Regions from separate parts of the Shewanella sp. SP2S2-6 genome, predicted to be linked through region 2. Evidence: riboswitches for the same ligand, from Rfam matches in the RefSeq annotation. Region 2 holds a riboswitch; the other holds the start of a gene.
The links. Region 2 has a riboswitch for cobalamin ahead of Q4Q57_RS02550 (ABC transporter ATP-binding protein). Riboswitches for the same ligand answer to the same signal wherever they lie in the genome.
Positions count from the first base shown of each region.

Region 1: linked by a shared signal. The riboswitch ahead of Q4Q57_RS06515 (TonB-dependent receptor) and the one ahead of Q4Q57_RS02550 (ABC transporter ATP-binding protein) in region 2 are both predicted to bind cobalamin.

Region 1 is NZ_JAUOEQ010000005.1:219,603-225,293, forward strand. It holds gene rihA (pyrimidine-specific ribonucleoside hydrolase RihA) at 1-818, opposite strand, end outside; gene Q4Q57_RS06505 (hypothetical protein) at 1,053-2,495, shown strand; gene Q4Q57_RS06510 (hypothetical protein) at 2,711-3,379, shown strand; cobalamin riboswitch at 3,516-3,749, shown strand; gene Q4Q57_RS06515 (TonB-dependent receptor) at 3,858-5,691, shown strand, end outside.
Region 2 is NZ_JAUOEQ010000002.1:118,358-124,048, reverse strand. It holds gene metH (methionine synthase) at 1-1,436, opposite strand, end outside; gene Q4Q57_RS02555 (histidine phosphatase family protein) at 1,890-2,609, shown strand; cobalamin riboswitch at 2,813-2,979, shown strand; gene Q4Q57_RS02550 (ABC transporter ATP-binding protein) at 3,079-3,972, shown strand; gene Q4Q57_RS02545 (iron ABC transporter permease) at 3,941-5,098, shown strand; gene cobT (nicotinate-nucleotide--dimethylbenzimidazole phosphoribosyltransferase) at 5,269-5,691, shown strand, end outside.

The sequences.
Region 1 (5,691 bases), on a different contig from region 2:
ATGCCTAAGGTCAGCTCGCTTTGGGTTTCAATCCCGACCCAACAATCTTGTGCTTCAAACAGTTCAGGTTTGAGCAACCAAGCGATAGTGCAGGGGTCGTGCAGAGGTGCACCAATAAAGCCCCATTTAGGATCTCTGTGGTAAATCATAAAGAAATCCAATAACTCGGCGACGCACTGAGCAATTGGATTTGGGATGGCGCGAATCCGTTCTATGTCTGCATCCATGATTTGCGCTTGATGAGTCACATCGAGCCCGCACATAGTGATGGGAATGCCTGACTTAAAGACAATATCGGCGGCTTCGGGATCGACAAAAATATTAAACTCGGCGGCAGGCGTCCAATTGCCGACACCGGCTGCGCCGCCCATTAGCACAATACGCTCGATTTTAGGGTGTAGCTCGCTGTGACTCGCCAGTAAAAGGGCGATGTTAGTCAGCGGCCCAGTAGGCACTAAAGTCACTGGCTGAGTGCTTTGGCGGATTTGCTGCGCCATCAGTTCAACGGCTGTTATGGCTTGTGGACTGAAGCTCGGTTCGGGTAATGCTGGGCCATCGAGGCCAGTCTCGCCGTGAACATTGTCGGCGATAATCAGTTCACGTGTTAGCGGTTTAGTGGCACCGCCTGCGACTGGGATATCACCTCGGTTTAACAGGGTTAAGATCCGCAGGGCGTTGTTGAGGGTTTTATCTGGGGTTTGATTGCCAGCGCTAGTCGTGACGGCAAGGGGAACGAGGTCTGGGTGAGCTAAGGCTAAGATCAGCGCGATAGCATCGTCATGGCCGGGATCGCAATCAAGAATGATGTGACGAGTCATACTGTTACTCCTTTAAACAGCGGTACTGGATGCTTAGAATAGCATGCCATAAGTTAGGCGCTAGCCTGTGGAGGGCACTTGCAGAGTAAACTGTGAGCATTTTCGTCTTTTTATCAACAAGCTGCTAGAATTCTGCCCATTTTTGACATTAGGCGATGTTAGGTTATTTCATCTTCGCTCTGTCTGCTGCACAACATTGAATGACATCTCCAAGCAAATACAAGGAAATAAGTAATGCTCACTCATCGAATCACTTGGCCTAAGGCTTTACTCGCGGGCATGGTTGCCATGCAGATCTCTGGCTGTAGCGAGCCTCAACCTATGGCCATAGTGGAAAGTAATAACGAGTCATTGCTGCAGTTTGATAACGGTAAACTCATCCAATTTAAGGAAAAACCGAGTCCGCAGTATCGTCATATTCCCTGTGATTTACCCGCAGTAAATACCGTTGTAACAAATGATATGGCAGTGGCTGCTATCACCCCCAATGGTGATGTGGTCACTTGGGGTAATAGTTTTAGTGGAGGCGATAGTCGTGAAGTTGCTGCGGAGCTTAAACACGTCAAACAAGTCGTGCCTATAAAGGAAGGTTTTGCCGCACTACGTGAAGATGGCACTGTGGTGTACTGGGGACGTGCAGGGAAACTGAGCCTCGACAAAGCCCTGCAAAGTCGAATGACAAACATCACTAAACTCTATGCTAATCGTGAGGCGGTAGCCGCACTCGATGCTAGTGGAAAAGTGCACACTTGGGGTTATGGGCCCGAAGGCGGCAATAGCCAACATGTGCAGGATAAACTGTTTGATGTCGTGGATATTTTTGCTGAAGGACGAAGTTTTACTGCTCTTAAAAAAGACGGAAGCACTGTGATTTGGGGGCAAGTTGAACGGTCAACCAATATGAAAAAGCTGCTGCCACAGTTAATGGATGTTGTGAGTGTTGAATATACCCAAGGAACTTATGCAGCTCTAAAAAAGGATGGCAGCGTCGTAACTTGGGGGCAGAGTAGTGATGTTTATTCTATTCGCAGTGCGCTACTGGATGTCGCGAGTATTACGTCAAATAGCTGTGCTTTTGCAATCTTAAGTCCAACGGGTGAGGCGCACTTTTGGGGCAATGAAACGAACTGTGGTATCGATTGGCTCAAACAAACGGATATTAAAGGCGTGAACAGTATTGTCAGTGTTGGCACGGGATTTTTGTTGCTGCGTGACAATGCCGTACCGCAAATCCTTGTCGATGATAGTGACTACGCCTATCTATATGGTTTTCACTATGCCCAAGACATTCTCAATCGGTATTGGCAGGAGGGAAGCAAAATCACCATAGGTTCAGCATCATTTGTATTCACCCGTCCTGACGGCAAAGTCGTGCCAGTAGGCTATAGGGCTAACCTAGAAAATGTCGAGAAGCTCATAGAACGCATCCCGCGATTAACTTGGTTAGCGAGAGCGGGTGAGGGTTATGTCGGGATCAGTGAAAAGGGGGAATGGGTCTCTTGGTCGATGAATAACGAGATGTTCGCCAAATCTCCGCTACCGCCTGCCGATTCGTTGGTGATTAAGCCGCTGGATTTTACCCCTGTTATCCAATGCGAAACGCCAGAGCAACGGCAGGCGATTCTGAGTCAGGAAAGGCCTAAACCTGAAGTCAAAATGTGGTTGTTTAGCGAATAGCACTAACCTTTTTTACCATCACGGCGCAGATAAACGGAGTATTTCTCTGTTATTCAAGCCGTGACAGTGATTATTTCTTTCAAAGTGGCAGTTAATCTAAGCTTTTGACTGTTTTCAATCTGGGTTCTTCGCTAGAATGCTGGGTGTTTTCTGTTCAATTTCATGATGTCGTATTAATTAGTATTAGTTATAAGTGCGATACAAGGATGATAAGTATGAAATTAGCATTGTGTTCACCTATTGGATTATTTCAAGGTGCCAGTGTGTTGTTACTCTGCAGCTTAATTGGCTCAGAGCCTGTTCAAGCCACATTAGATATGCCCCGGAGCGAAAGCGGCGTTGCTCATACCCATGTATTGCCCGTATTTGGTCAGCAATTAGGGTTCAATCTGCCTGCGGGCTGGAAGCAGGCTTATCATGAGGAGCAAGCAGGCATGTTTATGGCAGAGTTTGTGCCAGAGCAGGAAGCATTAACCCAGTGGAGTGCACTATTTTGCGTGCAGGGCTTTAAGGATATGGCCGAGAGTATTAGCCCTGAGCGTTTTTTAGATGCGATGGCCCAGACCTATAAATCGACCTGTGACGGCGAAGTGGTGTACCAGAAGCTCGGCGAGACTGAAGTTGATGGACACGAGGGATTTAAGGCTATTTTAGGCTGTACAGCCATGCCCAATATCCACAATGCCACGCAAGTGAATCCCAAAGCCTATGCTTCGATTCCTCAAGGGGAAATTGGCTACTATACGGTTGTTAGTGGCAATAAAGATTTGTATCTACTGCATAAGTCGATGCGAGGTGCCGTTTTTTCTGCCGATAAACCACCACTGCAGGCAGATAATAGCCAAGATTTTATCTCCACTTTAGTCCCATTCTCCTTGAAGTAGGCTGTAGACGCTCGCTTGAGTTTGATGGACTTTCATCCGTATAGACGTCTATAATGCGCGCGCTCAGGCTCTATAATGTGCTGAGCCTTAAGGGAGTATCGCTGTTTTATTGATGGCTGTGCCCTATGAATCAAATTTTTAGTCAACCTTCTGAGGTGCTTGCGTGCGAAAGCCGCGAGATAATCGGGAAGCCAGTGAAATTCTGGCACTGCCCCCGCAACGGTAAAAGGTGAGAGAAGACCGCGTTTGATTGGTGTGTTCAAGACAGAACCCGATAGTCAGAATGTTAAAGGTCAGTCTAGCGTTAATTCTATTTTTACGGATTAACATAGCCTAAGTCCGGAGACCGGCCCTAAAGGTGTTTTTGAGATTTCGGTGGGCAGATCTCAAAATGCGATAGTCACTGTCAGTATCTTTTACTGAATGAACAGTATCGTGGCGCTAATGCCCCGTTTTCCTTGCAGGAGTTAAAGGTAAAATGGGAACAAATCCAACAAAAATCGCGCTGCTGATCGGTAGCCTTTGCAGTTTTTCCGTTATCGCGCCCGTTATGGCGGCTGACGCTAGCAGCACAGCGAAAGTCGACGAGCATCTTGTCGTGATCGGCCGCTCTGACAATACCCCGTTAAATATTGCCGCGAATGTGAATGTGATTGACGCTGCGGCGATTGAAATGAGCGGTGCCACTAGTGTGACTGAAGTTTTACGCGGTCAAAGTGGTATTCAAATTTCAGATAATAACATCGGTACTAGTTTTGCGATGCGTGGCTTTAGCGCCAGCACTGCTGTGAATAACACGCTGATTTTACTTGATGGTCGTCGCCTCAATAATATCGATATCGCTGCCCCTAGTCTTAATGCCATTCCGCTTAATCAAGTCGAGCGCATCGAAATTTTATCGGGTAGTGCGGGTGTGCTTTATGGTGACCAAGCCGTGGGCGGGGTGATTAATATTGTCACTAAATCTCCTGAAAATACTGGCGGCAGCGTGCAGTTATCCGGCGGCAGCTTTGATACCTATGAAGGTCGTGGTGATGTCTCTGGCGCGATCAACAAAGATTGGCGTTACTTTTTCACTGGTAGCTATAACCAAGGTGACAACTATCGCAAACATAATGCTAACGAAACCGGCTCTATTCTTGGCCGCATTCAATATAAAACGGCCACAGACTCGTTCTTCGTTGAAACCAGCTATTACGATGATGACCGTGAAAATCCTGGCTCGCTTACAAAAGATCAATTTAAAGACAACCCACGTGACTCTGGGAACGATAAGCAATATTCTCACGAGATGACCACTGCGGCGCGCACGGGTTATCAGCATCAGCTTAATCAAAATTGGGCTTTAGCAGCGGATTTAGATTATAGCGATACCTTAGTGTCTTCTTTTAATTGGGGGGCGAACAGCCATAACACGCGCTCACTGTTGATGTTTAGTCCTAAAGCGTTAGCGAACTACAGTACCCGTCAAGGTGAGCTAAACCTAGTCACAGGTTTAGACATCAGCCGTGGTAAGGCTGATTTTGACACTATGGCGCGCAGTAATGTGCAGCAAACACAAAGTGCTTACTTACAAGCCACTGTTCCATTAAGCCATACCCTAAGTTATGTTGTGGGTGGGCGATATGCGCGGGTGACCGACGAGTTAGTCGATCGCAAAGTTTATCCTAATGGTATCGATTTAGATGAAGATGCGACAGCATTTGAGTTTGGCCTAAACTACCGTCCTAGTACGGAGCACAGATTCTATCTGCGTGGCGATGAAAACTTCCGTTTTGCCAAAGTGGATGAGCAAGCTTATACCCCTAAAGATGTGTTTGGCTTAAAGCCGCAGACGGGCCGCTCCTACGAAGCGGGTTGGGATTGGACTCTTGCGAGCCAAACTCTACGAGTGAGCCTATACCGTCTCGATTTGGAAGATGAAATCGTGTTTGATCCTAGCGCGGAGACACCTCCAAATGGAGATTTCCAAGGCGCTAACGTCAATGCCGACGCTTCTCGTCGTTATGGCGCCAGTGCCGATTGGGATTGGCAGGTGACTAAAGCGCTGCAGCTCGGGCTAGAGTATAACTATATCGATGCTGAATTTACTGACGGTAACAATGATGGCAAGGAGCTGTCTTGGGTGGCAAAACACACAGGACGCGGTTATGTCAGCATGGATTTTGCTGAGCATTTCCAAGTATTTGCCGAAGCAATTTATACTGGTAACCGCTTTATCGAAGGCGATAACGGTAACGAAGGCGATAAGTTATCTAGTTACGTGCTTGGTAATTTAGCCTTGAACTACAATCGTGATGCTTGGCTTGCCA
Region 2 (5,691 bases):
TCGATAAACTTGGCTTCGCCTTCTTTGAGGGAAATCGAGTTAACTATGCCCTTGCCTTGAATACATTTGAGGCCAGCTTCGATCACTTCCCACTTAGAGGAGTCGATCATAATAGGTACGCGGCTGATGTCGGGCTCAGAGGCAATCAAGTTTAAAAACTTGTGCATGATCTCTGCGCCATCGAGCATGCCTTCGTCCATGTTGATGTCGATGATCTGCGCGCCGCTTTCGACCTGCTCGCGGGCGACATCGAGCGCCTGCTCAAACTTACCGTCTTTGATCAGCTTTAAAAACTTGGCTGAACCTGTAACGTTGGTGCGTTCACCCACGTTAACGAACAGGGATTGGGCGTCGATAGTCAGTGGTTCCAAACCGGCAAGGCGGCAGGCTACGGGAATATCGGGCAATACGCGCGGGTTATGTCTATCGACCGCTTCGCGAATAACGCGGATATGTTCAGGCGTACTACCACAGCAACCACCGATAATATTGAGCATGCCTTCGCGCGCCCAATCTTCAATCACGTTTGCCATGTCTTCTGGGGTTTCATCGTAACCGCCAAACTCGTTCGGCAGGCCTGCATTCGGATGCGCCGACACATAACACTCACTGATGCGGGATAATTCTTCCACATAGGGGCGCAATTCTTTTGGCCCAAGTGCACAGTTAAGACCGATAGATAACGGCTTGATATGACGAAGGGAATTGTAAAAGGCTTCGGTCGTTTGGCCAGTCAGTGTGCGGCCAGAGGCATCGGTAATAGTGCCCGAAATCATGATCGGCAATCTGTCTTTAGAATGCTGACCAAATAAGTCATCAAATACCGATTCAATCGCAAACAGTGCGGCTTTGGCGTTTAAGGTATCGAATATGGTCTCGACCATAATGATATCCGCGCCGCCTTCAATCAGCGCCTTAGTGGATTCTCGGTAAGCGCTCACTAACTCATCGAAGCTGACGTTGCGATAGCCAGGATCGTTCACATCGGGACTAATCGAACACGTACGGTTAGTGGGGCCTAACACACCGGCGACGTAGCGTGGAATGCCTGTGGCAGCAAACACTTCATCACAGGCTTCACGGGCGAGGCGCGCGCCGGCTAAGTTAATTTCGGCGGACAGCGACTGCATGTCGTAGTCGGCCATGGCGATAGTAGTAGCATTAAAGGTGTTGGTTTCAATGATGTCGGCACCGGCGTTTAAGTAGTCGGTGTGAATTTGTTTGATGATGTGGGGTTGCGACAACACCAATAAATCATTGTTACCTTTGACGTCAGTGTGCCAATCTTTAAAGCGTTCGCCGCGATAATCCTCTTCTTCGAGCTTGTGGTCTTGGATCATAGTGCCCATGGCACCGTCTAAGATTAGAATGCGCTCAGCAAGCTGTTTACGAATGTCTGCCAATATCTGGCCGGCTTTGGTAGAGGGTATCGTCATAAATAATTACCTTAAATACAGCTAAGTTAAGTCCAAGCATCGACCCTTGTTATGCTAAGTGCAGGGTAAAGCGTGTTGTGCAGTCCAGATATCGGCTCTCGTTATCGACCCTAGTTAGTGATCTAAATTAGCTAACTTAGTTAGGCTAAGTGCATTCCATTCTGCTCGGTCGATATTTGACTACTCGTTTTAGTTATTCATTGTTAGAGATTAGTTTTGGACATTTAAACGTATAGACGTCCATAATACGCGACTTATGATTGTCAGGGCAAGGTCAAAATTGACTGACGACAATTGCGTCCTATCAGCACTTTTCACCCAGTTTAACGGCTCTTTTTTTAGGACTAGTTGTAGAGCTAGTTGTTGGGCTAGGGCGTAATTGAGTATATAGGACGACGGTTCTAATGTGGGCTTTCAACAAAATTTGCCATGAGTGATAGACATAGGAATACGATGAAACAAGTTCGATTGTTATTGTTACGCCACGGCGAGTGTGAAGGCGGCGCCATTTTACGCGGCCGTGTGGATGTGCCTTTAAGCGAAAAGGGCTGGCAGCAAATGTCGGCAGCGGTTGAGGCGCAGGCAAGTACCTGCAGCGCGATTTATAGTTCGACTTCACGCCGCTGCGGCGAATTTGCCCAAGCCTTTGCCGCCGAATTGCATTCGACGGCGGCATTGATATCTGAGTCAAGGCCATTGCAGGCGCAGTTTTTGTCGGGTTTACAAGAAATCGACTTTGGCGATTGGGACGGTTGTCGACTCGATGAGCTGTATCAGCAAGAGGGCGAACGTTTAGCGGCCTATTGGCAAAACCCTTGGCAAACACCGCCGCCCAATGGGGAAACTATGGCCAGTTTCGAGTCGCGGGTGAATGGCGCGATTGACCAGATACTCGCCGCCGAGTTTGAACGATTGACCGTCGACTCAGATAGCGCCGAGCTGGCTGTGGGAGCGGGCGTGGCTGCGGGCGAACTGGCTGCCAAAGTATGGGTGGTGACCCACGGCGGAGTGATCCGTCACTTAATGGCGCGCGCCCTTGGGGTTGAACGGGCGGTGGGATTTTACAGTCAACTCGATTTACCCGTGGCGGCCGTGGTGAGCATTAATGTGCTGCAGGATGAGCACGGCGTTTGTTATTGGCGTTTAGATTGGCCGAGCGGGCGCTGCGAGTGATCCGCGTTGCCCTAAGGTGAAGATTTTTCTTGTCTTACCAGCGTGATTGTCGATTGCCTATTAAGGTAAATATAGGATAATGCTTTTTCCTGACGTCCCCGACGCACACGGCCTTGCAAGGCTGGTGGCAGTGTATCGGATGACGTCACAGAAATAGGTGTTGGGAGTTTTGAGTGGTGCGAGGGTGTTCTGTGGCAGTTATGGCCGAGACACGCTGCAAAGGCTTGAAATCAATCTCAACATAATAGGGAATCGGGGAGCTGCTCGTCAGTCAGCCCGAACTGTGCCCGCAACTGTGAGTGACTTTTTATATTGTTTTCAATACAAAAAGTGACGAGTCAGGAGACCTGCCTATTTCTGTTATCGCTGCGTGCAGCCTTAGTTCTCGAGCGGGTGACTCGAGGGAGCCGATGACAATGTGCACAACCTTTTTTAATTCAGGTTTGGACTCGCTAGGAGCACCACTTTGGTGAAACTCTCTGCCATCCAAACGAGCCATGCTTTGAATGACAGCGACACTCGCCCATCAGCGAGCCAGACGGTCGCGCTCGATGTCAGCCAGTTAAGCTGGTGTATCGATGGCAAAACCATTCTTTCCAATATTAACTTTGCGCTGCCAACGGGGCAGATGTTGGGTTTGATTGGGCCTAACGGTGCGGGTAAGTCTAGCTTGCTACGCTGTTTGTATCGCTTTGTTCGCCCGACTCAGGGCAAAATTACCCTGTTTGATCAAGATATTGAGCGTTTATCGCCCAAAGCGTTTGCCTGCCGCGTTGCCGTAGTGCAGCAAGACACGCCGCACTATTTCGATTTAACCACAGAGCAATTGGTCAGCATGGGCTTAACACCGCACAAGGGCATGTTCGATACTAATTCGAGCTGTGATGGCGAGCGCATTGCCAAAGCCTTAGAGAAAGTCGGCCTGAGTCATAAGATGCATCAACAGTACGAGCACTTATCTGGTGGTGAAAAGCAGCGTGCCTTAATCGCCCGTGCCATAGTGCAGCAGCCGCAACTGCTGATCCTCGACGAGCCAACCAACCACCTCGATGTGCGTTATCAAATCCAAATCCTCGAATTAGTTCGTAGCCTTGGCATCAGCGTGATTGCCTCTATTCACGATCTCAATTTAGCCAGCGCCCTGTGCGACAGTTTGTTGTTGATCCATAACGGTGAAGTCAGCGCTATGGGCACACCAACCGAGGTATTAACCGAGGCGCGAATTGGTGATGTGTTCGGCGTTTGCGCTCAGGTGTCGACCCATCCACAACATAAAAAGCCCTTAATCAGCTACTTTTATGGCTACCATGATTCGACGCACAACATGGCTGATGCTTTGGCTGAGCGAGGCGAGGGCGGATGATTCAGGGAGTAAACAGCATTTCATCTTACATTTGGGGCGTATCGTGACACCTTTGACGAGACAACAACTGATGCTGGTCGCATTAGGCATAATCACTTTGATAACCCCCATTGCCGCCACGAGTTTTGGCGCGGCGAACATCAGTTTTATGGATGTTATCCAAGTGTTTATCAATAAAATGGCCAACCTCACTCAAGCCAATGGCATGACAGAGCGCATCGTGATGGAGCTCAGACTGCCGCGTATTTTGCTGGCCTTTGTGGCGGGTGCGGGTTTGTCCTTGGCGGGCAGTGTGCTGCAAACCGTGACCCGCAATCCGCTGGCCGATCCATATTTGTTTGGTATTAGTTCCGGCGCATCCTTTGGCGCTGTGGTGATGTTGACGATATTCACAGGCTCTGGATTTTTTGAGAATACGGGTATGGCGGCGAACTCGGGGATTTTTAGTGGCTCGGGCGCCTTGTCGGGTTTGCTTTGGTTTAGCTTGCCCTTCGGCGCTTTTATTGGCGCCAGTTTGTCGGTACTGATAGTGCTGGCCTTGTCTGGCCTTGGGCTCAATAGCCAAGTGGAACGCATGTTGCTCTCTGGCGTGGCGACCTCCTTTATGTTCGGCGCGCTAACGAGTCTGTTGCTGTATTTCGCTAGTCCGCAGGCGACGGCTTCTGTGTTGTTTTGGAGTTTAGGCAGTTTCGCTAAGGCCAGTTGGTCCTTATTAGTGATGCCGACACTGGTGATTGGCGCGAGTTTGTTCATTATTTTAGGCATGAAACGGCAGATCATGGCGTTGCAAGCGGGGGATGAAACGGCGCATACCTTAGGGGTGAATGTGCCTAAGTTGCGACTCAATATGCTGCTGCTCTGCTCCTTGATTACCGCGATTTTGGTTGCCACCTGCGGCGGTATTGGGTTTGTCGGTTTGATGATCCCCCACACAGTGCGCATGCTGTTTCCCGGTCGTCAGCCGATTATTTTAACGGCGCTGGTGGGCGGATTATTTATGGTGTGGATTGATGTGCTGGCGCGCTGTTTGTTGGGCAATCAAGAGTTGCCCGTGGGCATTATCACAGCGGCCATAGGTAGCATGTTCTTTTTGCTGATTTTGCGTAAACGCAGAGTCATGGCGTAAGCACCTAGTCAGAACGTAATCCTAGAGTCATCTTGCAAGCGCAGACTGACGGGATAATCAGTATTTCTGTTGATATCCCACCCGCGATTGGAAATGCACAATTGGACATGTTCGTCATAAACGCGGGATGCGTTGTGGTTATTTAATGTAGATTACAAAGTGGAGTGTGGATGTCTCAGTCAGCCGTGTCTTTTCAAATAAGCCCTGTGAGTAAAGCGCAGGATCTGGTGATTCTGCAGAAAATTGATCTTAAGACTAAGCCGCCCGGCGCCTTAGGTCAGCTCGAATCCTTAGCCTTGCAGATTGCCCGCGTGCAAGCGACTGATTTGCAACAAACGGAGCAGCCACAAACGGATGTGCTCAAAATAGTCCGTCCAACCATGTTAGTGTTTGCGGGGGATCATGGCATTGCCGCAGAAGGCGTGTCGATTGCCCCTAGCGAAGTGACTCACCAAATGGTGCAAAACTTTGCCCATGGCGGCGCGGCGATTAACGTTTTTTGTCGGCAGGTGGGCTTTAAGCTCGAAGTGATCGATTGCGGTATGTTAACGCCAGTTGAAGGGGTTGAAGGCATTATCGATCAACGTCTTGGC